Tautonia rosea: one gene and its partner. The protein of the gene in region 2 interacts with the protein of the main gene of each other region in a pairwise test. Links are inferred from orthologs where the notes say so. Each region holds a gene or a part of one and is shown on either strand. Other genes may lie near its edges.

Region 1 (10,703 bases), on a different replicon or contig from region 2:
CGTCCCAGCATACTGCGGCATGCACTCTCGCAGTTCGGTTTCTTCCCGCGAGAGGCTCCAGGTGCGCGCCAAAAAGGCGGCGTCGAAGTCCGCTGCTCTACCGACTGAGCTACCCGGTCGGTGGTGAGCCGACAGAAATGTGACACCAGAACGCTCCGATCTCAACACTCCTGTCACTCACTACCATACGCAACCAACGTCGCCACGTCCAGGGACACGCCGCGTTCCTCAGATGTTCGTTCCGAAATGAGGCGGATCAGCACCTTCGAACCACGGTTGGCAGACCAGCGTTGAACCCGAGCATGGTGAAACTTGGTTTAACTTTTTCTTGTCGCTTGCAGGGAAGGTCAGTAAAGTTTAGGGGTGGTTTTCGTCCCATTGATGGGGCTCGGGCCTGGAGACGGTCTTGGTTCCGAGTTGCTGAGACGGGGCTCCGAGGAGACCAAAGTGATGCGCAGCTGGTTGGCCGCAACAACGATCGGAATGGTGCTGACGGCAATCGGCCCTGACGGGCTCACGGCCTCGGAGGTCGATCGATCCGAAACATCCCTGGCTGAGTCGTTACGCATCGTCCCAGACGCGGTCACCTTGATCGGCCCTGATGCCGTTCAGCAACTGGCAGTTGAAGGCCGAGAGGATGGGAAAGATCGGACTTCCTCGGCTCGATTTACGAGCGAGGATGAGACGGTTGTTGTCGTCGATCCGTCGGGAGTGATCTCGGCGCGGGGCGATGGCAAGACGATCGTTCGAATCGAGGTGGAGGGCCGTCAGGTCGAGGTGCCCGTCGAGGTTCTCGCCTTCGACAACCCTCCACCGATTCACTTTACGAACCAGATTGTGCCGATTTTCACCAAGCTCGGCTGCAACGCCGGTGGCTGCCATGGGAAATCGGGCGGACAAAACGGGTTCCGCCTGAGTTTGCTTGGTTTCGAGCCGGAACTTGACTACGAAACCCTGGTGAAGGAAGGCCGAGGCCGGCGGGTCTTCCCCGCCGCCCCGGAGCAGAGTCTCTTACTCTTGAAGGCTGTGGCCGACGTCCCGCACGGGGGCGGCAAACTACTCGCAGAAGATTCGCACGAGTATCGCCTCATTCGCCGATGGATCGCCGAAGGGATGCCGGTCGGTGATCCAGACGCACCGACGGTCGCGAGAATCGAGGTCTATCCGCCATCTCGGGTTCTCGATCAAGGAGTCGACCAGCAACTCGTGGTCACGGCGGTTTACTCGGACGGCTCGACCGAGGATGTGACTCGGTGGGCCCAGTACGAGTCGAACGTTTCAGAGATTGCCAACGTCGCCGAGGGTGGACGCGTCCGCACGGCAGATCTCCCTGGTATGGCCGCCGTAATGGCTCGCTATCAGGGTCAGGTGGCGGTGTTTCGGGCGACCGTTCCCCGAGGCGAACCAGTGGCCGATGCCATCGCGTTTTCGCCCAACAACTTCGTTGATGATCTCGCACTCGCCCAGTGGAAGGAACTGGGGCTTACCCCCTCGGACCTTTGCTCGGATGAGGAGTTCATCCGTCGAGCCTCTCTGGACATCACCGGCACGTTACCGACGGTCGAGGAAATCGACGCGTTCGTCGCCGAGACCAACCCTGACAAACGGGCTCGACTGGTCGATACACTCCTTGATCGTCCCGAGTATGCCAAGCTATTCGCGGTCAAGTGGGCGGACATCCTCCGAAACAAGCGTGCGGGAAGCGCTCGGAATCAGCGCTCAACCTTCCGGTTTTATGACTGGATTCGCCGACAAATTGATCAGAACACCCCGTTCGACGAGTTTACCCGTCAGGTGATCGCCGCCAGTGGAACTCCCGAAACGGCTCCGGCAACGGTCTGGTACCGGGACCTGAAGAAGGCCGACGAATTTGTCGACGACGCGGCGCAGGTCTTTCTCGGGATGAGGCTTCAGTGCGCGAAGTGCCATCACCACCCGTTTGAAACCTGGAGCCAGGACGATTACTACGGCTTCGCGGCCTTCTTCGGAAGGGTTGGGCGTAAGGGATCGCTGACCTCGCAAAAGGGTGGAAGCGATGAGCTGGTGATCTTCAGCAAGCGAAGCGGCCAGGTTCCCCACCCGAAGACTGGTCAACCGATGCAGCCAAAGGGCCTCGGAGAGGCGGAGCCGTTCACCATCCCGGCGACCGAGGACCCAAGAGAGGTGCTTGTGGACTGGCTTGCCCGCCAGGATAACCCATTTTTCGCCCCGGCGGTGGTCAATCGCTACTGGGCCCACTTCTTTGACCGAGGCCTGGTCGAGCCGATTGATGATCTTCGCGAAACGAACCCCGCCACAAACCCGGCCTTGATGAAGGCATTGAGCGATGATTTCATCGCTTCTGGCTACGACCTCAAGCATCTGGTCCGGACGCTGACCACGAGCAGGCTGTACAGTCTTTCGAGCGAACCAAATGAGATTAATGCCCGCGACACTCAGAGCTTTGCCCGCTTCTATCCCAAACGAATGAGCGCGGAGGTCTTGCTCGACGCCATTTCGCAGGTCACACGGGTTCCCAATCGCTTTGACGGCCTGCCGTCTGGATTTCGGGCGATTTCGTTGCCGGACGAATCGGTCCGTTCGGATTTTCTCGACACGTTTGGGAGACCGATGCGTGACACCGCCTGCGAATGCGAACGGATCGGAGATGCCAGCCTCAGCCAGAGCTTGATGCTGTTGAACTCTGCGGAGGTTCAGGCCCGACTGTCAGACAATGGCGGACGCGCGGCGGCCCTCGCGAGTGACGCGAGGCCGATTGAGGAGCGTATCGACGAGCTGTTCCAGTTGGCTTTCGCCCGAACCCCCTCGGACAGCGAACGCGCAACGGCCATCTTCCACGTCGAGTCGAAGCCTGGTCAGGAGCGTGAGGCGTTTGAAGACATCCTCTGGGCCCTGGTCAACGCCAAGGAATTCCAGTTTATTGATTGACGGGGCCTCGCCGAGGCGGGACCCTGGTGGGTCCTGGATTGACTTTCCCTGGATTCTGGGACCGACGACCATGCTCCTCCTCGGCACCGTGACGTATAACATCGCCAAGGATTGGGACCTCGACACAATCCTGACGAAGCTGCCGGCGCTCGGCTTCGAAGGGGTCGAACTGCGCACCACGCACGCCCACGGCGTTGAAGTGTCCTTGTCCAACGCAGATCGGGAACACGTTCGTAAGCGATTCAGCGACTCGGGCCTGGAACTAGCTGGGCTGGGCAGTGCCTTCGAGTATCACTCGGACGACCCGGCCGAAGTCCGTCGGAACATCGAGGGAACAAAGGAGTTCATCCAACTCGCCCACGACATTGGAGCCCCCGGGGTGAAGGTCCGACCGAACGGCATTCCCCAGGGGGTCGATCCCGAGGCGACCTTCCGACAGATCGGCGAGTCGTTGCTCGAAGTCGGGGAGTATGGCGAAGGCTTCGGTGTGGAGATCCGGGTTGAGGTGCACGGGCGAGAGACCGCGAAGTTTCCCGCCTTCGCGACCATCATGAATCACGCCAAGCACCGCAACGTTACGGTCTGCTGGAACTCTAATCCGACGGACCTGATTGACGGCTCGATCGAACCCGCATTCCGGATGGTCGCCGACCGGATCGGCCTGGTTCATATTAACGAGTTACACAGCGGTTACCCTTACCGAACTCTATTCCGATTGCTCAAGGAATCCGGCTATCAGGGCTTCACCCTCGCCGAGATTCCCGACAGCCCCGAGCCCGATCGCCTCCTTCGGTACTACCGGGCACTCTGGGAGGCCCTCCAGACTGAGCACGAGGCCGACTGAATCGTCTTCCCCTCGGCTTCGAGGCATGGGGCCGGTCCTGCTGCTTGCCACTCAACCGGCGAGCGTATCACCACGCCAATCCATGGTGCGCCCATCGCAATCGCGATTCGGATCGTCATTTGGAGAACGGAATGGGCATGTCCGGGAGTCACCAGCACCAACGAATCCATCACCGATCCGATTCCGGCCTGCCGAGTTTCGGAGTCGGAATGAGCTGAGCAAGTGCCTCGAAGTCGATGGGTTTGAGTAAGTGGTGATCGAAGGGGTCTGCATCGGGGTCGGGTTGCCAGCCGGAACCGGTCAGGCAAATCAAGAGTGCCGAAGCGGTGGCCGTGATCTCTCGAAGCCGACGGGCCAGGCTTTCGCCATCGATGCCTGGAAGTGCCCGATCGATCACGAGGATGTCGGGAGGATCGGCAATCGCATCCCTGAGCGCGTGATTGCCGTCGAAGGCCATCCGAACCTCACAACCCCACAGGCGAAGAACCATCGCCAGTCCTTCCGCCGCCGCCTCATCATCATCAACGATGAGGATTGAGGTGGCTGATGACGATCGAAGCGGGGGTTGAGGATGGTCCACCCAGGCAACCGGAGGAGTTGGAGAAGCCGTTCCGACGGATGCGATGGGTAATCGGATGGTAAAGGTGCTTCCCTGACCCGACCCCGGACTGGCCGCGGAAACGTTGCCACCATGACGAGCGATGATCCGGTGGACCATTGCCAGACCAACCCCTTGGCCTTCCCGAAGGCGAACCCGGTCGGAGTCTCCTCGACGAAATGGATTGAAGATACGACCCAGATCCGTCGAAGGGATACCGATCCCATCGTCCCGGATTGAGATGACCACGTTTTCGGGGTCTCGAAGAACCTCCATCCGGATGTTCCCGCCGACCTCCGAATATTTCGACGCGTTGACCAGCAAATGAAGAAATGCCTGTTCGATCCACGTCGGATCGACCGCCAGCAGAATCGGTTCTTCCGTAAGACGGACCTCGAGTTGCTGCCCCCGGGCCGCGACAAGTGGTCGGATCGCCTCGGCACTCCAACTCACCAATCGGTTGACGGTGATCATCACCGGACGAATGGGAATCGACCGACCGTCACTAACCTCCCCTTCAACGAGGTCTTCAAGGAGGCGACCCAAGCGTCGGGCCTGATGCTCGACGAACACCAGAACTCCTTGCTGGGTCGACGGATTCAGTCGGGCCGCATGCAGAGCACCAAGCATGGCGCTGAGCGGGCTACGTAACTCGTGGGCAAGAAGTGACATGGCTCGATCGGGCCCTCGCGATGCATCACCACGACGGCGGGGGCGATGGGCCGATCTGACCTCACGAAGGGTGATGAATTGCTCCTGCCGGCCTGCCCAGCAGACCTGCTCCACTTTCATTCGCAAGCGTCGACGAGTTGGTGGTCCCGCCTCAACCAGGACACTCTGTCCACTATGAACGGGGATTCCGAGAAGATCACCGTCAATCGCGGCTTCAGGGTCGTCTCGAAGAAGAAATCGAGCCGCGGTATTGGCATGAACGATCCGTCCGGAATCACTCGCCACGACAAGAATGCCGTGCGGATGATCCTTGATCAATCGTAATAACTGTGGATCAACGACCTGCGTCATCGCCGGTCGCTCTCCTGACCTCGTCGTGGAATCGATTCGTTGAGTCGACATCCGGTGTCTGCCTCACCGATGCGGAGCGAACGCTCCTGGTCGGGAGATCATCAGCATCCCGGCAACCAATACCGCCAAGCTCTCAATACCGCGAGACAAATTCGCTCACTTTCCAACACGAACTCGGTGGATCGCGCTCACTGCTCCTAAACACCGATAGGGTTCAACACATCCTTCTGACGCGATTGATTGCCGAGTTCAAGAAGAAGTTTGATTGGCGAACGACTCCAACGCGATCAATGGATCGATCATCCGCCACCCTCATTTCTAATCCCTCAAACAACATCGAGGCAAGGAAAACTTTGAAAAAATTGAGCGGGACGGAAACTAAGGTTCCAGAAAACTGGCCAAACACCTGGCATCACGTTGCAGCCACGATCCGATCAAGTTCGTCTTCGTCAAGAATCGTGATCCCCAGCTGCCGGGCTTTTTCCAGCTTACTGCCGGGATCGGCCCCTGCGATCAGGTACGAGGTATTCTTTGAGATCGAGCCCGTGACTTTACCGCCGGCCCGCTTGACCAGGGCTTCCGCCTCGGAACGTGACCGTCTCGGAAGGGTGCCGGTAATGACCACTGTTTTGCCGGCAAGTGGAAGACCCTCTGTTGTCTGAAGTTCCGGGAGCGGTTCGGGAGCCACTCCCGCTTCGAGCAGTTCGTCGATGAGCGCCTGGTGGGTCGGATCGTCGAGAAAGTGTCGAACGCTTGCGGCCACAACGTGCCCGACCTCGGGAACAGCCTCCAATTCCTCAAGGGAAGCCGACCGCAGTGCTTCAATCGATCGGAAGTGGAGGGCGAGGATCTCGGCGATCCGGGTTCCAACATGGCGGATTGTCAAGGCTGTCAGGAAGCGGTCGAGGGGTCGGTGTTTGCTCTGTTCGAGTTCCCGGATGAGATTCGCGGCCGATTTTTTCCCCATGCGGTCCAGCCCGGAAAGTGTCTCCTGGTCGAGCCGGTAGAGATCCCCGAGCGATCGGACAAGTCCTCGCTCCACGAGTTGATCAATGAGTTTCTCTCCCAGGCCATCGACGTCCATCGCGTCGCGGTGGGCGAACCAGCGGAGCCATTCCTTGAGCTGGTCGGGGCACTTGGAGGGGGGGTTGGTGCAACGGGCATCGACCTCTCCCGGAATGCGTTCGATGGGGGCATGGCAGCTTGGGCATTGATCCGGAAATGCGTAGGGCCGTTCCGATCCGTCTCTTGAGTCCGCTTCGACGCGAACAACCTGGGGGATGATCTCACCGGCCTTCTGAATGACGACCGTATCGCCGATCCGAACCCCTTTGCGCTCAATTTCGTCCGGATTGTGCAAGCTCGCCCGCTTGACGACCGTGCCGGCCAGGGGGACCGGTTCCAGCTCCGCCACGGGAGTCAGCTTGCCGGTCTTGCCCACCTGAACTGTGATACCAAGAATTTTCGTAATCGCCTGTTCTGCTTCATATTTGTATGCAATGACCCATCTGGGACTCTTGGAACGATAGCCGAGTCGGGCACGCTGACCAAGGTCGTCAACCTTGATGACCAGACCATCGATCTGGAAGTCGAGGTCATGACGTTGGTGTTCCCAGGCGTTTGCGTGCTGAATTACCTGCTCGATGTCGTCGAAGGCCGCGTTATGGGGGCTGATCGGAATGCCCCATTCACGAATCAAACCAAGAATTTCTTTATACGAATGCACGTCGATCCCGCGTACTTCCCCGAGACCATGTGCGACGAACAATAGCCGACGACGGCCGCAAAGCTTCGGGTCGAGCAGCTTCAAGGAACCTGCTGTGGCGTTGCGAGGGTTGGCAAAAGGCAAAAGGCCCTCGGCCTTGCGTCCTTCGTTGAGCCGGGCCAGTTCGGAGTTCGTCATGTAGACCTCACCCCGAACCTCCAGCACTGAGGGGGGATCATCGAGTAAGGTCAGGGGAATCCCTCGTACAGTTCGAAGGTTTGAGGTGATGTCGTCCCCGCGCTCACCATCGCCGCGGGTGGCACCGAGGACGAGTGTTCCCGCTTCGTATCGAAGCGAGACGGCGACTCCATCTACCTTGAGCTCGACCACATAGAGAACCGACTCTCCATCGGTCAGTCCCTTACGAACGCGACGGTCCCACTCCCGGATTTCATCAAGCGTATAGGTGTTCTCAATAGAGAGCATCGGCACGGAATGCCGGATCGTCTCGAACGCAGAGATTGGTTCTCCACCGACGCGCTGGGTAGGGCTGTCGGGAGTGATCAGCTCTGGGTGTGCGGTCTCAAGATCTTCGAGTTGCTTGAGCAGCCGGTCATATTCCCGATCGCTGATAATCGGAGCCGCCTCAACGTAGTAGAGGCGGTTATGCTTTTCGATCTCCTGGCGCAGCTCATTCACAGCCCGGACAACATCTTCGGTCGCCATGGTCGATCGCCCCCCCTCCTGGGAAGCGCCCGTCAGGAAACCCTGGGGGCGAGAGAGTCGTTCAGTCGACTCCCGTCTCCGAGGAAGCCGAAGACGGGAGCCATCATCACAGAATCGTCAATGCCTCACCATTGCTCACGCCTCGCTGACCCAGTGCTGGCCGGCGAGTTCGTAATCAAGCAGTTCCTGAGGAGCGAACCAGAGGGCGATCTCACGATCAGCGGAATCGGGGCTGTCGCTGCCGTGAATCAGGTTGTTTTGCTTGCTTACGGAAAAATCACCCCGAATGGTACCGGGTACGGCTTCGATGCCGCTGGTCTTGCCCATCATTCCTCGGACGACCGACACGGCTTCCGGCCCTGCCAGCACGGCGACAACCACCGGACCTCCGGTAATGAACTGGATCAGGCCGGGGAAGAAGGGACGTTCCTTGTGCTCGCCGTAATGCTGCTCGGCCAGTTCCTGGCTAACCTGAATCATCTTCAAGGCGGCGATCCGCAGCCCCTTCGCTTCGAATCGCTGAAGGATCTGGCCGACCAGACGGCGCTGCACGCAATCAGGCTTGAAGATGACGAGGGTATGTTGCATGGCGGGGGGACCTTACGCTCTCTCGACTTTGGGAATCGCTGCCGAGGCAAGTACGAAGGGACGAGGTGCAAGCCGGTCCCGTTGACCGGTCCGGCAGTATAGCGAGTGCAATGCGGGCGATTCAACCGTCCGCAACGCTTCGCCAGGGCAGCGCATCGTAGCCGTCGGGACGAAGCCTCCAGATCCGGACGTCGGGCTTGGGACCTTGCAACGAGACGATGATCCTGGGAACGTCTTCGTAATAGTTCTCGCGCAGGTCAGTCCCGCTTGGAATTGCCGACCATTTCGGATGTGAGTGATAGATGGCGAGAATCTGTGCGGATCGGCTTCGGAGGTCGCGAACGGCGGCGATGAGATCGGTCGGATCGGCGTCGTATCGGGTTTCACTCTGCGCCGCGTTGCGGAGCGGATGGATTGAGGAAACCCGAGGCGGCTCCCCTCCGAGCAAGCCGCAGGCTTCGAGGGGGGCTTCTCGAACACAGTGATCGACCATCGCTTGAAGAATCGGATGGGGGATTTCCAGAACCTCCCCGTCTTCGATCGACGACGACTCAGGGACACTCATTCGGGGAACAAGGGGGTAGAGAGGTATCGCTCGCCGAGGTCCGGAAGCACCACCACGACCATTTTCCCCGTGTTCTCTGGCCGCATGGCCACCTGGAGCGCTCCGGCGGCGGCGGCTCCACAGGAAATGCCGCAAAGCATCCCTTCTAGCCGGGCCAGACGCCGTGTTGTCTCAAACGACTCGTCGTTCGAGACGCGAATCACCTCGTCGATGATATTGACGTTGAGAATCTCGGGGATGAATCCGGCGCCGATTCCCTGAATCTTGTGGGGTCCGGGCTTGGTCGGCTCTCCGTTGCGTGTCTGGGTAATGACCGGCGAGTCTTCCGGTTCGACGGCGACGACCTGCAGCTCGGGCTTGCGGCTCTTGAGCACTTCGCCGCAACCGGTGATGGTACCGCCAGTCCCCACGCCGCAGACCAGAATGTCGATCTGACCTTCGGTGTCTCTCCAGATCTCCTCGGCGGTGGTCTTGCGGTGGATCTCCGGGTTGGCCGGATTGCGAAACTGCTGCGGCATGAAGGCGTTCGGGGTATTCTTCGTCAGCTCCTCGGCTCGACGAACCGCACCGGGCATACCTTCGGCAGCGGGTGTCAGGACGATTTCGGCTCCAAAGGCCTTGATCAAGCGACGACGCTCCAGGCTCATGCTCTCGGGCATCGTCACGACCAGGCGATAGCCGCGAGCCGCGCAGGTGAAGGCCAGGCCGATCCCCGTGTTCCCGCTTGTCGGCTCAATGATGACCGTCTCGGGGTTGATCTTCCCTTCGGCCTCGGCCGTGTCGATCATCGCAACGCCGATGCGATCCTTGACCGACCAGAGGGGGTTGAAATTCTCTAGCTTCGCAACGACCTGAGCGTGACATCCCTCGGTGATCCGTCGCAAACGAATCAACGGGGTATTCCCGACACATTGCGTAATCTCGTCATAGATCCGGCCCCGCGTCCTGACCTCGTCGGCGGTCGCCATCGTCTCGTCTCCTCGGGCGTCGAAGTAACTCGGCGTCTGGAACCCGATTGAACCGGCAGTGATTGTCTCGCCCCTCCGCCGGCAAAACCCCATCATACGGCCAGGAATCGGACCCGGCAACCCGACCAATCACGACTAGACGACCAATCTTTGTAATCTTTCCTGGCCATCGGCTTATTTCAATGCCATCGGTCGCAAGGCAAAGCCGGCTGTGGTTCTCTTGATCTTGCGGGTCAAGGCAACGTCGAAAACTCGTAAACCTTGTCTCGATTCTGTTCTTCGAGATGATGGAATTCGAAGATATGGACGCCTTGATCGACAAGCAAATACGTGTGTACCCGGATCATGATCCCTCCCTCCCACCTGGCCTTGAGAAATTCGTTGTACCAGTGGTGATCAGCCCCGGCGGTCACATGCGCAAGCCCGTATAACTGGGTCGCCACGTTGTCACTGATGAACTGAGCGCAGGAGTGCCAGTAGACCTGATCCGCATTCCCTTCGAAGAGATGTGCATCGAGGTCTCCCATCGTGGCAATCCAATCGAGACTGCGAAAGGTCATCCTTTCTTCCGGATTGTGTTCTCGTTGATCCGAGGGACCTCGCCCTCGGAGAGAGAAGCCGGCTTTACCATCTCGCCCATGATGACGAGCAGCAACAAGGCCCCGAATACGCCAAGCACCCCCACTCGCTTCCCTCCGGGGTCATCACCGCGATGATGATTCCATCTGATGATGGCACCCTTCGTTTGTGATAAAGCG
Region 2 (11,163 bases):
TCGAGCTCGTCGATCCCGAAGAACCCAACCGCCCGCTCGACACAGCCGATCCCCTGATCGACCGGAGCCGAATTCTGGCCAACGACTTCCTGGCCTTTTATTCGACTCGCTTGCGATTGCCGGAAGCCGGGGCAAGCCCTCGATCGCTGATTGTCCGGTTCCGATGCCGGTTTGATCGCTATGGGAGCCAGCCGATCCGAGTTGTTCGCGAGGTCCCCATCGACGTCAACCCTCGCGAGTGGACGGCAGGGCAATGGAGGCCGTACCGGGCATCTTCGAGGACGTCGGGCTGCTTCGTCACGCTCCCGGTCGTTGCCCCCATTCAGTCCTTCGGAGGCAACTCCAGGATCGCGATCGAGGGCCTGAGCCATTTCCGGCCCAGGAATTCGTACCTTCAGTTTCTCCTCGTTGATGAGCACTCCTTCAGCATTCTCGACGATCAACCGGGACGGGATTGGATCTCTCGCGTGATGTCGTCGTCGTTTGGCTTCGCATCGGAGCTAACTGTCCCGAACGGTGCCCTGATCAGCGAGAACTCGGAGCGGATGCTGATCCGCGGCTACGTCCGAAGGCTGATTGGGGGGGAAATCACCGAGGATGTCCTCGCCCCTGCGGTGATGCTGCGACGTTGAGGGTTCCCGATGTGATCGACTCCTCGGAATCGCCGGGGTCGAAGCAACTCCGGCGCCCCGGACAACGAGTCGAACAGCGGGGGAGCCTACGATTGCTGACCGAGGAGGCCGAGGCGGGCGAAGTTGAGGGCGTGCTTGGCGGAGCGGCTCTGGATGACGGGGCGGGGCTGTTCGGAGCCGAGGGAGAGGCGGCGGTGGAGGATGTGGTTGTCGAGGGAGAGGCCGAGGTAGACGAGGCCGACGGGTTTGTCGGGGGAGCCGCCGGTGGGGCCGGCGACGCCGGTGACAGAGAGGCCGAGGTCGGCGCCGAAGCGACGGCGGACGCCGACGGCCATCGCCTCGGCGACCTCGGCGCTGACGGCGCCGACGGAGTCGATCAGATCTGCGGGGACGTCGAGCAGGGAGGTCTTGGCCTCGTTGGCGTAGGAGACGATGCCGCCGGGAAAGACGGGGCTGACGCCGGGAATACGGGTCAAGCGGTGGGCGATGAGGCCGCCGGTGCAGGACTCGGCGACGGCGAGGGTCTTGCCGTGGGATTGGAGGAGTGAAACGAGGGCCTCGGCCACGTCGTCGGTGCCTTCGCCGACGATCAGGTCGCCGAAGCGCTCGTAGATGGCGTCGACGGTGGGCTGCATGAGGGCGAGGGCCTCGGCCTCGTCGGCCCCCTCGGCGCGGATGCGGAAGCTGATGGTGGCGTCGGAGGCGGTGATGCCGACCTCAGGGATGCGGCCGCGAGCGGTGAGGTCGGGGGCCTGGGCCTCGACCTCGGATTCGCCGAGGCCGAACAGGTTGATCACTCGGTTGACGATCATCCGACCGGCCAGGCCGACGGCGCGGAGGCGGGGGGCGAGTTCCTCGTCGAACATCGCCTTCAGCTCTCGGGGGACACCGGGAAGGCAAGCGACGTGGGCGATGCCGGTCTTCATCCAGATGCCGGGGGCGGTGCCGATCGGGTTCGGGAGGATCGAGGAGCCTTCGGGGATGAGGGCCTGGATGCGGTTGCGGTCGGGCATCTCGCGGTTGCGGCGGGCGAAGAGGGCCTCGATCATGCCGAGGGCCTCGTCATTCTGAACGAGGCCGACGCCGGCGGCTCGGGCGAGGGCGTCGCGGGTCAGGTCGTCCTGGGTCGGGCCAAGGCCGCCGCTGGTGACGACCAGATCGGATCGGGAGATGGCCAGGGCGAAGGCGGCGACGTTGTCGTCAAGGTCGTCTCCCAAGAGGGTCGAGAAGCGGACGGGAATGCCGAGCGAGGCAAGGCGGTTGCAAAGCCACTGGCCGTTGGTGTCGAGCTTGGCGCCGCTAATCAGCTCGCTTCCGATCATCAGGAGTTCGGCATGCATGAGGTTGGGCTCGGGAGGGGGGACGAAGGGTTCAAAGGGTTGAGGGGCTGCGGGAATCGGTGACCGAGGGTTCGGAATCGGTCCTGGCCGCGAGGAGGGCGCGAGCGCCGGAAAGGGAAGGCCGGTGGGGGCGGAATCGATCCGGCAGAGGTTCGCCCAGGGCTGAGCGTCGAGGGGCCATTCGGGAGGGGCGAGCGGACTCGGCTGTTCGGAGGATGGGAGAATCGTCGCACGCAATTACGATTTTGGGAGCAGTGCGGGGGGTTTGGAACGGGGCTTGGGGGTTCTTCACGAGAATTTCGCAAGGGATAGGGAAGCACGAAGGCCGCGGATTTCTCAAGGTTTTTGTGAGAAAACGGGTGAACCGAGGGTGTGGTTGGGGGTGTCGCAGGGTAACGAGGTTGCGAACAGGGTTGGACGTCGTGTCATAATAGTACGGCGACCCAAAGGGGTCGACTGTCCTGCGTCCGCCCAGCCTCGGGAGCGTCGAGCCCCTCCGCTTGGGGTTCGACCGAGATTCGTCCCGCGAACCCGGTCCCGCCGAGTCGGGGGAGGCCCACCCAAGATGAGCGCCGCTGTCCTTGATCGCCCGACCCTGGTCCTGAACCGGAACTGGCAACCGGTGAATGTGGCCTCGGTGTCTCGGGCGTTGGTGATGCTGTGGAACGAGTCGGCCCGCGTCGTCGACCCCGACGATTTCCGACTCTACGACTGGGCCGACTGGGCCCGGTTGAAACCTCGGGACGACGAGCCGTTCATCCAGGCCGTGACGTTCCGCATGCGCGTGCCGGAGGTTGTGACGCTGTCGCACTACGACCGGTATCGCGAGTCGACCGTGACCTTCAGCCGACGCAACATTTTCAAGCGCGATCACTCGACCTGCCAGTACTGCGGCACACGGCCGGGGTCGTCGGAACTGACGATCGACCACGTGTTGCCGAGGGCGCAGGGGGGTGTTTCGTCGTGGGAGAATTGTGTGTTGGCCTGCGTGGCCTGCAATTCTCGCAAGGCCAATCGCACGCCCGAGCAGGCACAGATGAAGCTCCGCAAGAAGCCGTTTCGGCCGGAGTGGAGGCCATTGTATGCCTATTCGACCATGCGGATTGAAAGCTGGTCACGCTTCGTCAGCGAGGCGTACTGGAACGTGGCCCTCGACGAGGGGGTATGACCGAGCCATTGATCGAGCCTGGCGTCCGGGGAATGCCCCGAGACGCAGGCTCGTCGCCATTATTCATCCGGGACCAGACAGTAGGGCGACGCGTTGCCGACGACGGCCGACCGCCCCGCTGGTGCGTGTCCCCAGGAACCCGGTCCATCCATGAACTATCTGGTCACCGGTGGCGCCGGGTTTATCGGCAGCCACCTTTGCGAGCGATTGCTCGATGATGGTCACTCGGTGCTGGCCCTGGACGACCTGAGCACTGGGCGTTTTTCCAACGTCGCGCATCTGGAAGGGCGTCCGGGCTTTGAGCTGCGGGTGGCGAGCGTCACCGAGCCGGACGTGGTGGAGCGTTGCATCACCGAGAGTCAGGCGGTGTTTCACCTGGCAAGCGCCGTCGGCGTGCGGCTGGTGGTGGACGAGCCGGTGAAGACGATCGAAACGATTGTGAATGGGACTGATGTGCTGTTGCGGTGCTGCGCGCGGTATCGGCGGCCGATGCTGCTGACTTCGACCAGTGAAGTGTACGGGAAGAGTGAGCGGATCCCGTTCCGCGAGGAAGATGACGTGGTGCTTGGCCCGAGTACGACCCGCCGCTGGGCGTATGCCGGGGCGAAGATGCTCGACGAGTTTTTGGCGCTCGCCCACTGGCACGAGGCGCGGTTGCCGGTGGTGGTGGCTCGCCTGTTCAACACGGTCGGACCGAGGCAGACGGGCCGGTACGGGATGGTGATACCTCGGTTCATCACGCAGGGGATTGCGGGAGAACCGCTGACCGTTTACGGAAGCGGCCAGCAGACGCGATGCTTTGCCCACGTGAAGGACGTGGTCGAGGCGCTCGTGCAGTTGATCCATCACCCCGAGGCTCGGGGGCAGGTGTTTAACGTTGGCAATGATGAGGAAGTGTCGATTCTCGGGTTGGCCGAGCGTATTCGGGATTTGACCGGCCGACGGAGCGAGATCCGGACAATCCCTTATGATGAGGCGTACACGTCTGGCTTTGAGGATATGGTGCGGCGGGTGCCGAGCCTGGAGAAGATCCAGCGGTTGATCGGCTATACACCGACCCGAAACCTCGGGACCATTCTCGCCGATGTGCTGGCCGAGGCGGAGCAGCCGACAGGGCCGATCGAGTGATTGCCGACCACGTGAGGGTCACAGAAACGCGATAAACCAGAGAGATCAGGTCTTGTCTGCGTGTTGTTCGGCCGAAGCCTGTTCGGGTGAGGTTGGGTACGATGGGCGGACACGGTCTTCAGATCAATGGGTTCTCGTTCACGACCGCGGTGATGATTGCGGCGGTTGTGGCCATTGGAATCTCCTGGTTGATCCGCAGAAATGTCCCGCGTTGGTTGGTCCTGGGGTTGTTCGTGGGGGGTGGTCTGGCTTCCTTCGTCCTGACAGGGATGTTCAACCGCCTGTTGTTGCCCGTCGAAGCGGCACTGGCCGGGAAGCCGGGATCGGTTCAGTCGGGCATCGTCGAGGTAATTCTCACGGCGGCGCTGTCGGAACAGACTGCGCGGCTGGCGATCATCTTGCTCGCCGCGGTCGCGTTCAGAGATTGGGTCGGTTCCGAGGCGGCGCTGTGCTGCGCGTTGATCGGACTCGGGTTCGCAGCCATCGAAAATGCCATGTTTGCGCTGCTGAGCGAGGGGCCGGGGGAGGTATTGGTTTCGCGGAGCGTCGCGACACTGACTCACGGCGCGATGGGCCTGATCATGGGGTTTTTTGTCGGTCGAGCCATCGGGACGGATCGAATCCGAGTACGACCCTTGATCTTTGCGCTGATCGTGCCGTTCGTCATTCATGCCCTCTATGATGTCGGGGTCGTATTGCTCGAGCACCAGGAGTTCCCTGAGATTTCCGACGAACCGAGTGCTTCGGAACTCAGGGCGCTCGGGGCTCCGCTGGGGATCCTCGGCGCGGGCTTCCTTCTCTGGATCACGATGATGGTCTGGGCGGTTCGGATTCTTCGAGCCCAGCGGAGGTCTGTGGGTTGCAGGAGCGAGGCAACGGTTGCTCAGCACGCCAGTCAGGGAGTCATCACCCCTAGCGACGCAGAAAAGTGATCCGCGGTCGTTCCGGTTCTGGGACGTGAGGCTAAGGAAACGATGATCGATCGGCCCGAGGGGAAGTCTCGGGCCCGATGAGCAGGACGGCTAGCCAACGACGAAGTTGACGAGCTTGCCGGGGACGACGATGGCCTTGCGGATCGTCTTGCCTTCAAGCAAGGGGGCGATCCGGGCGTCGGATCGGGCGAGGGATTCGAGAAGATCCTTGTCGGCCTGGGCTGGGACGACGAGGCGGGCCTTGATCTTGCCGTTGATCTGGACGGGGATCTCGACCTCATTGTCGACGAGCAGGGCGGGGTCGAAGGTGGGCCAGGGCTCGTAGGAGAGCGTTTGCGAGTGGCCGAGAATGTGCCAGAGTTCCTCGCCGAGATGGGGGGCCATCGGGGCGAGCAGGAGAGTGAAGGTCTCCATCGCGCCTTTCGGGCGGACGTCACGACTGGTGAAGACGTTGACGAACTCCATGAGCTTGCTGATGGCGGTGTTGAACCGCATGGCCTCCAGGTCATCTGTCACGCCGGCAACGGTGCGGGCGACGACCTTGGCGGCCTCGGCGTCGAGTGGGACGTCCTGGACCTGGGGGGCGAGCTGGATGTCGTCGGCCTTGTCGTCGACGATCATCCGCCAGGCGCGGCCGAGGAAGCGGTAAACGCCCTCGACCCCCTTCATGCTCCAGGGCTTGGTGGCTTCAAGCGGACCCATAAACATTTCGTAAAGTCGAAGACTGTCGGCTCCGTAGTCGGCGATGACCTCGTCGGGGTTGATGACGTTGCCGCGGCTCTTGGACATCTTGTGGGCGCGGGCATCGACGCGGATGGAGGCGTCGTCGACGAGGACGAAGGCATCACCCTTCTTCGTGACCTGGTCGTCGGAGAGCTTGATCGCAGTCGCCTGGCCGCCGGAGCGGAGGTGGATGCCGTTGCCGACGTCCTCGGTGATCTCGTTCGATGAGACCCAGGCACCGGATTCGTCGCGGTAGGCGGTGTATTCGGTTTCGCCGAGGATCATCCCCTGATTGACGAGGCGCTGAAACGGCTCGGCGGTGGAGACGAGGCCGCGGTCGAAGAGGACCTTGTGCCAGAAGCGGGAGTAGAGCAGGTGGAGCACGGCGTGCTCGGCGCCGCCGACGTAGAGATCGACGGGCATCCAGTAACGTTCTTTCTCGGGGTCCCAGGGGCGATCGGCGTTCTTCGGGTCGATGTAGCGAAGGTAGTACCAGCAGGAGCCGGCCCACTGGGGCATGGTGTTCGTTTCGCGGAGGTAGGTATCGGAGTATCTCACCCAGTCGGTCGCCTTGGCGAGGGGGGGCTCTGGACGACCGGAGGAGGACGGCTTGAAGTCGTCGATCTCAGGAAGACGAACGGGCAGTTCGGTCTCGGGGACGGCGTGGTGGTGCTCGTCGGCGTCGAAGAGGATGGGGAAGGGCTCGCCCCAGTAGCGTTGACGGCTGAAGAGCCAGTCGCGGAGCTTGAAGTTCACGGTCTTGCGGCCGAGGCCGGAGGAATCGAGCCAGCGGATCATCACGGCCTTGGCGGCGTCGGTCCCCTTGCCGTCGAGGGCGACCTCGGGGTTTCGAGAGTTGAAGGCGAGGCCTTCGTCGCAGAAGGCTTCGGGGAAGGTGCCTGGGTTTCGGTTGTAGTGGGCGCGAGGGTCGTCGATTCCTTCGGGAGCGTGGGAGGAGAGCCAGGCGTCGGAGGGGGAGACGACGGGGCGGATGGGGAGGTTGAAGGTTTTTGCAAACTCGAAGTCACGTTCGTCGTGGGCGGGGACGGCCATGATGGCGCCGGTGCCGTAACCCATCAAGACGTAGTCGGCGATCCAGACGGGCACGGGCTCGCCGTTGGCGGGGTTGACGGCAAAGCCGCCTGTGAAGACGCCGGTCTTGGTCTTGGCGAGGTCAGTGCGGTCGAGGTCGCTCTTGCCGGCGGCCTGTTGGCGGTAGAGGGCGACGGCGTCCTTTTGCTCGGGGGTGGTGAGGCGGTCGACGAGCGGGTGCTCGGGGGCGAGGACCATGTAGGTCGCGCCGAAGAGGGTGTCGGGGCGGGTCGTGTAGACGCGGATCACGTCGTCGGGGGCGGATTCGGGCCAGCCGGAGGAGGAGCGGGCCTGCCGCCAGTTGTCGAAGTCGCCGCCGCGCTTGATCTTGAAGTCGACCTCGGCCCCCTCGGAGCGGCCGACCCAGTTGCGCTGCATGTCTTTGATGGCGCGGGGCCAGTCGACGATGTCGAGATCCTCGATGAGGCGGTCGCCGTAGGCCGTGATGCGGAGCATCCACTGCTTCAGGGGCATCCGGACGACGGGGTGGCCGCCACGCTCGGACTTGCCGTCGATCACCTCTTCATTGGCGAGGACGGTGCCGAGCGCGGGGCACCAGTTGACGGGGACCTCGGCACGGTAGGCGAGGCGCTTGCCGTCGCGGAAGGCGTCGGGGTCGGGGCAATCGGCGGGGATGGGCAAGTCGGCGATGGGGCGGCCCTTGCCGACGCGGGAGCGGCCTTCGGGGTCGGTCCAGGAGAAGTCGGGGTCGTACCAGGTGTCGTAGAGCTGGAGGAAGATCCACTGGGTCCACTTGTAGTAGTCGGGGTCGGTGGTATCGACCTCTCGGGACCAGTCGTAGGAGAAGCCGAGGGCCTTGATCTGCCGTCGGAAGGTGTCGATATTTTTTTGGGTCGTGATGCGGGGGTGGGTGCCGGTCTGGATGGCGTACTGCTCGGCGGGGAGGCCGAAGGCGTCCCAGCCCATCGGGTGCAGGACGTTGAAGCCGCGCATGCGCTTGAAGCGGCAGAGGATGTCGGTGGCGGTGTACCCTTCGGGGTGGCCGACATGCAGGCCAGCCCCGGAGGGGTAGGGGAACATGTCGAGGATGTAGAGCTTGGGCTGATCGGGGACGAGGTCGGCGACGCGGAACGTTTCGTGAGCGTCCCAGTAGGCTTGCCACTTCGTCTCGATGCGCTGGGGGTGGTAGGCCGGCATCGACCGCGGTCTCCTGAGCGATCTGATCGGAAAAAAAGTCGGCCGGGGTCGCGTTCTGAGGGATGCGCGGGTCGGGCCGATCGTTCGGGCGGGAGGTCTCAATCGAATCCGATAGCATACCGCCCGGAGGTCTCGGTGACCAGCAAGGGGAGGCGAGATCGAGGGGGCTGGAAGGGATGTGTCGATTCTGCAGGGAGGGGTATGGAAGGACTTGCAAGAGTTACACGGGGGCGTCGGCCGCCGGGGTGGGGCACTTGAGGTTTTTTCGAGAAATCTCGGAGGGTCGATCCGCCCGTCGTCCCATCGGCGTGTAGACTTGAGACGAATTCGAGGAGCGCTTCCCGCCGGCAGATGGCCGATCGGCTTCGCTCGGCACCGCCCTTGCTTCAGCACCAATTGCACTTCGCAACGCGGTAAAAATTGAACCATTTCTGTGGAGGAAATCTCATGGACGCGCGATGGCAGACGCTCCGGATGAGTCGGTTGACTCGTCTGATGGTGTTCGGCCTGGCGATCGGGATGGTCACGATGGCCGGCTGCAAGCATCGTCGATCAAGCTATCGACCAACGTTCATCAACTCTGAACCGGTGTTGATGAGTCCGACTCCCTCGTCGAGCACGGTGATCCCGACCGATCCGACGCCGTATGAGTACGAGTTCGACGCGGCTCCTCCGTCGTCGGTCCCACCGGCGTATGAGGACACGTACGGACCGTATGTCTCTCCTCCGGCCAGTCCGGGACCGGCGAATGAACCGGAGTTGAACCTCAGCCCGCTGGAGGAAGATGAGCCCTTGCCGCAACCAAGCAAGGGCTCCACGATTCCCTCGGACGTGGGCGAACCGCCCCGCGTTCTGCCACCGCAGACCCGGAACGAATCGGGCCGGACCGCAACGCGGATCAGTGCGCGGTCCGATCTGCGGTCGAAGGTCCAGGCGATGGCCGATGATCCGCTTGATTTGGTGCAACCGCCCCGAGCGGATCGGCCCTGGCGGTACATCGTGGTGCATCATAGCGCCTCGGAGGCCGGGGGCTATGCCCAGATCGACCGAGAGCACCGGGAGCGGGCTGGGCTCGACGGTTGCAGTTATCACTTTATCATCGGCAATGGAACCGAAAGCCAGGACGGGATGATTGAAGTCACCCGGCGATGGTCGGACCAGAAGCCGGGCGCGCATTGCCGAGATGCCAAACACCCGAGCGTCAACGAGTACGGCATCGGGATTTGCCTGGTCGGCGATCTCGACGCGACCAGGCCGACCCCGAAGCAGATTGAGGCTGCCCGGACCCTCGTTGCGTATCTGCAAGAACGTTACGCGATTCCTGGCGACCGCGTGGGAAGCCACGGCGGGTTTTCGGCAACTCCGACCGTTTGCCCCGGTGCGCACTTCCCGGATGAAGCGATTTTCGGACGTCCGAGCCTTGCGGCGGCTCGCTAGTGGGAATTCAAAAAGATTTGCCTCGGTTGATGTGATGTGTCGAGTGTGTAAGTCGTCGATCGGATTCTGATGTGAGGAATGACTCTGCTGACGATCGGAATCGGCAATGATCCGTCGTCGCTAAGCTGCGCTGAGCACGCGGAACGATCGATTTCGAGAGGAGCGTCGCAGTCTGGCCGTCAAGGACGACGGCCCAAGCGACCGCAAGGACGGAATTCCTCGCGTGACGATCAGTGGGCTGCAGGGCCCTGAAGGGTCGAGGAATCGGCCATTTTGTTCTGGAGGCTGACCACGGCATCGGCCACAAGTCGCCTCAGGTCGTCCGGGGCAAGCCGAGCGGCCTGGCTTCCGAGGGAGAGGGCCAGGGCGTCTTCGAGGACTCCAAGGATCGGATCGGGCAGGCGGAAGGCAGCGCCGAGGGCGCTTCGTACGGTTGGAGCGAGCAGTGCGGCCCCAACGGCGGCGGTCGCTCCCAGAAGGGGGAGGTTGGGATTCTGGGTTCGGTCTTGCTCGGCCACCTGTCGGCCGACCCAGTAGCCGGCGATGGCTCTTGGAATCAGGAGGGGCAAGCGGCTTCGGCTGGGAACCAAGGGCAGCTTATCGACCACCATTTCACCGAGAGCGGCGAGGGCGAGCAACTCTTGGTTGCCGGAGCGGCGCGAGGCGGAAATCAGGGCCGGACCGAGGGCAGCTCGCATGCCGGTCACGCCTCCCAGGATCAAAGCTCGATGGAGTGTCGAACGGCGCACAGGACGCATCAAAGGATCTCCGGTTGAAGAAGGAGGAAGCTCGGATCGGGCCAGGACGGTCGGCGCTTATGGGGCGTCGGAAGGGTCCTGATCGGCATCGGAATCGGAAGTGTCTGAATCGTCTGGATCAACGAGATTCTCCGGAGCATTGGGACCGGCAGCGCCCGCGGCAAAGGAGGTGAGCGCAGAGTCGACCGCGTCGTCGGTCCCGTTGGGGAAGGCGAGATCGGCGGTGCCGAGTGCGACCGACGCCTTGCGAAGTTCCTCGACATCGACCTGACCGTTGCCGTTGGCGTCGAGGACCAGGACCATCTGATAAAAGGCGGGAGGACCCGACATCATCGAGAAGGTGCTGGGATTGTGCGAGGTCGGTTGCGCGGGGAGGGAGGTCTCAATGAAGGTTGCTCCCACGCCCATGGAGAGCAGGGACACGACCAGGATGACGCCGGTCAGCCGGGCCGTTGCATCCTTCCGGGATCGGCAGAGCCAAAGCCCCAGCCAAGCAGCGGCCGCGGAAAGGAACACGCTGAGGAGGATCGCACCGATCAACTCCTCGATCGATCGGTCCAGGACAATCCGGAGAAAGCCGTCAACCCATGATTTCATGATGCGACTTCTTGCAATGAGGACGAAGGGGTGACTTCGAAGACCGGGCTGTATTGTATCGACCTCGTGGTGCCGCGTGTTCCTGGAATTGGGAAAGGAGTCTTCGTGAGTGAAGGGCTGACTGGAGCGTGCTCCCGGGCATTCGACGAGCGCCCCGGAGTGTGCGAGCACCTCGGGCCCAGCGGTCTTGCCCGAGTG

The links.
Region 1: the proteins of leuS (region 2) and ligA interact in binary tests that used the Escherichia coli proteins (3 or more experiments, as listed by UniProt). The link is inferred for Tautonia rosea from one-to-one orthologs.

What each region holds. Positions count from the first base shown.
Region 1 is NZ_JABBYO010000012.1:79,961-90,663, reverse strand. Bases 5,316-8,249 are described here. They hold ligA (NAD-dependent DNA ligase LigA), read right to left. Parts: upstream 7,825-8,249; coding sequence 5,806-7,824; downstream 5,316-5,805. Other genes in these bases: ndk (nucleoside-diphosphate kinase), read right to left, coding at 7,960-8,249; HG800_RS19805 (hybrid sensor histidine kinase/response regulator), read right to left, coding at 5,316-5,393. Outside these bases: HG800_RS19815 (DUF1549 domain-containing protein), read left to right, coding at 451-2,928; HG800_RS19810 (sugar phosphate isomerase/epimerase family protein), read left to right, coding at 2,999-3,772; more of HG800_RS19805, read right to left, coding at 3,942-5,315; more of ndk, read right to left, coding at 8,250-8,412; HG800_RS19790 (Mov34/MPN/PAD-1 family protein), read right to left, coding at 8,534-8,977; cysK (cysteine synthase A), read right to left, coding at 8,974-9,945; HG800_RS19780 (hypothetical protein), read right to left, coding at 10,179-10,505. UniProt on the Escherichia coli protein: DNA ligase that catalyzes the formation of phosphodiester linkages between 5'-phosphoryl and 3'-hydroxyl groups in double-stranded DNA using NAD as a coenzyme and as the energy source for the reaction.
Region 2 is NZ_JABBYO010000001.1:356,228-367,390, reverse strand. What follows is about bases 5,091-8,484. They hold leuS (leucine--tRNA ligase), read right to left. Parts: upstream 8,174-8,484; coding sequence 5,291-8,173; downstream 5,091-5,290. Other genes in these bases: HG800_RS01420 (PrsW family glutamic-type intramembrane protease), read left to right, coding at 5,091-5,200. In the rest of the region: HG800_RS01440 (hypothetical protein), read left to right, coding at 1-632; HG800_RS01435 (competence/damage-inducible protein A), read right to left, coding at 719-1,972; HG800_RS01430 (HNH endonuclease), read left to right, coding at 2,538-3,140; HG800_RS01425 (NAD-dependent epimerase/dehydratase family protein), read left to right, coding at 3,291-4,268; more of HG800_RS01420, read left to right, coding at 4,370-5,090; HG800_RS01410 (peptidoglycan recognition protein family protein), read left to right, coding at 8,621-9,610; HG800_RS01405 (hypothetical protein), read right to left, coding at 9,841-10,368; HG800_RS01400 (hypothetical protein), read right to left, coding at 10,426-10,965.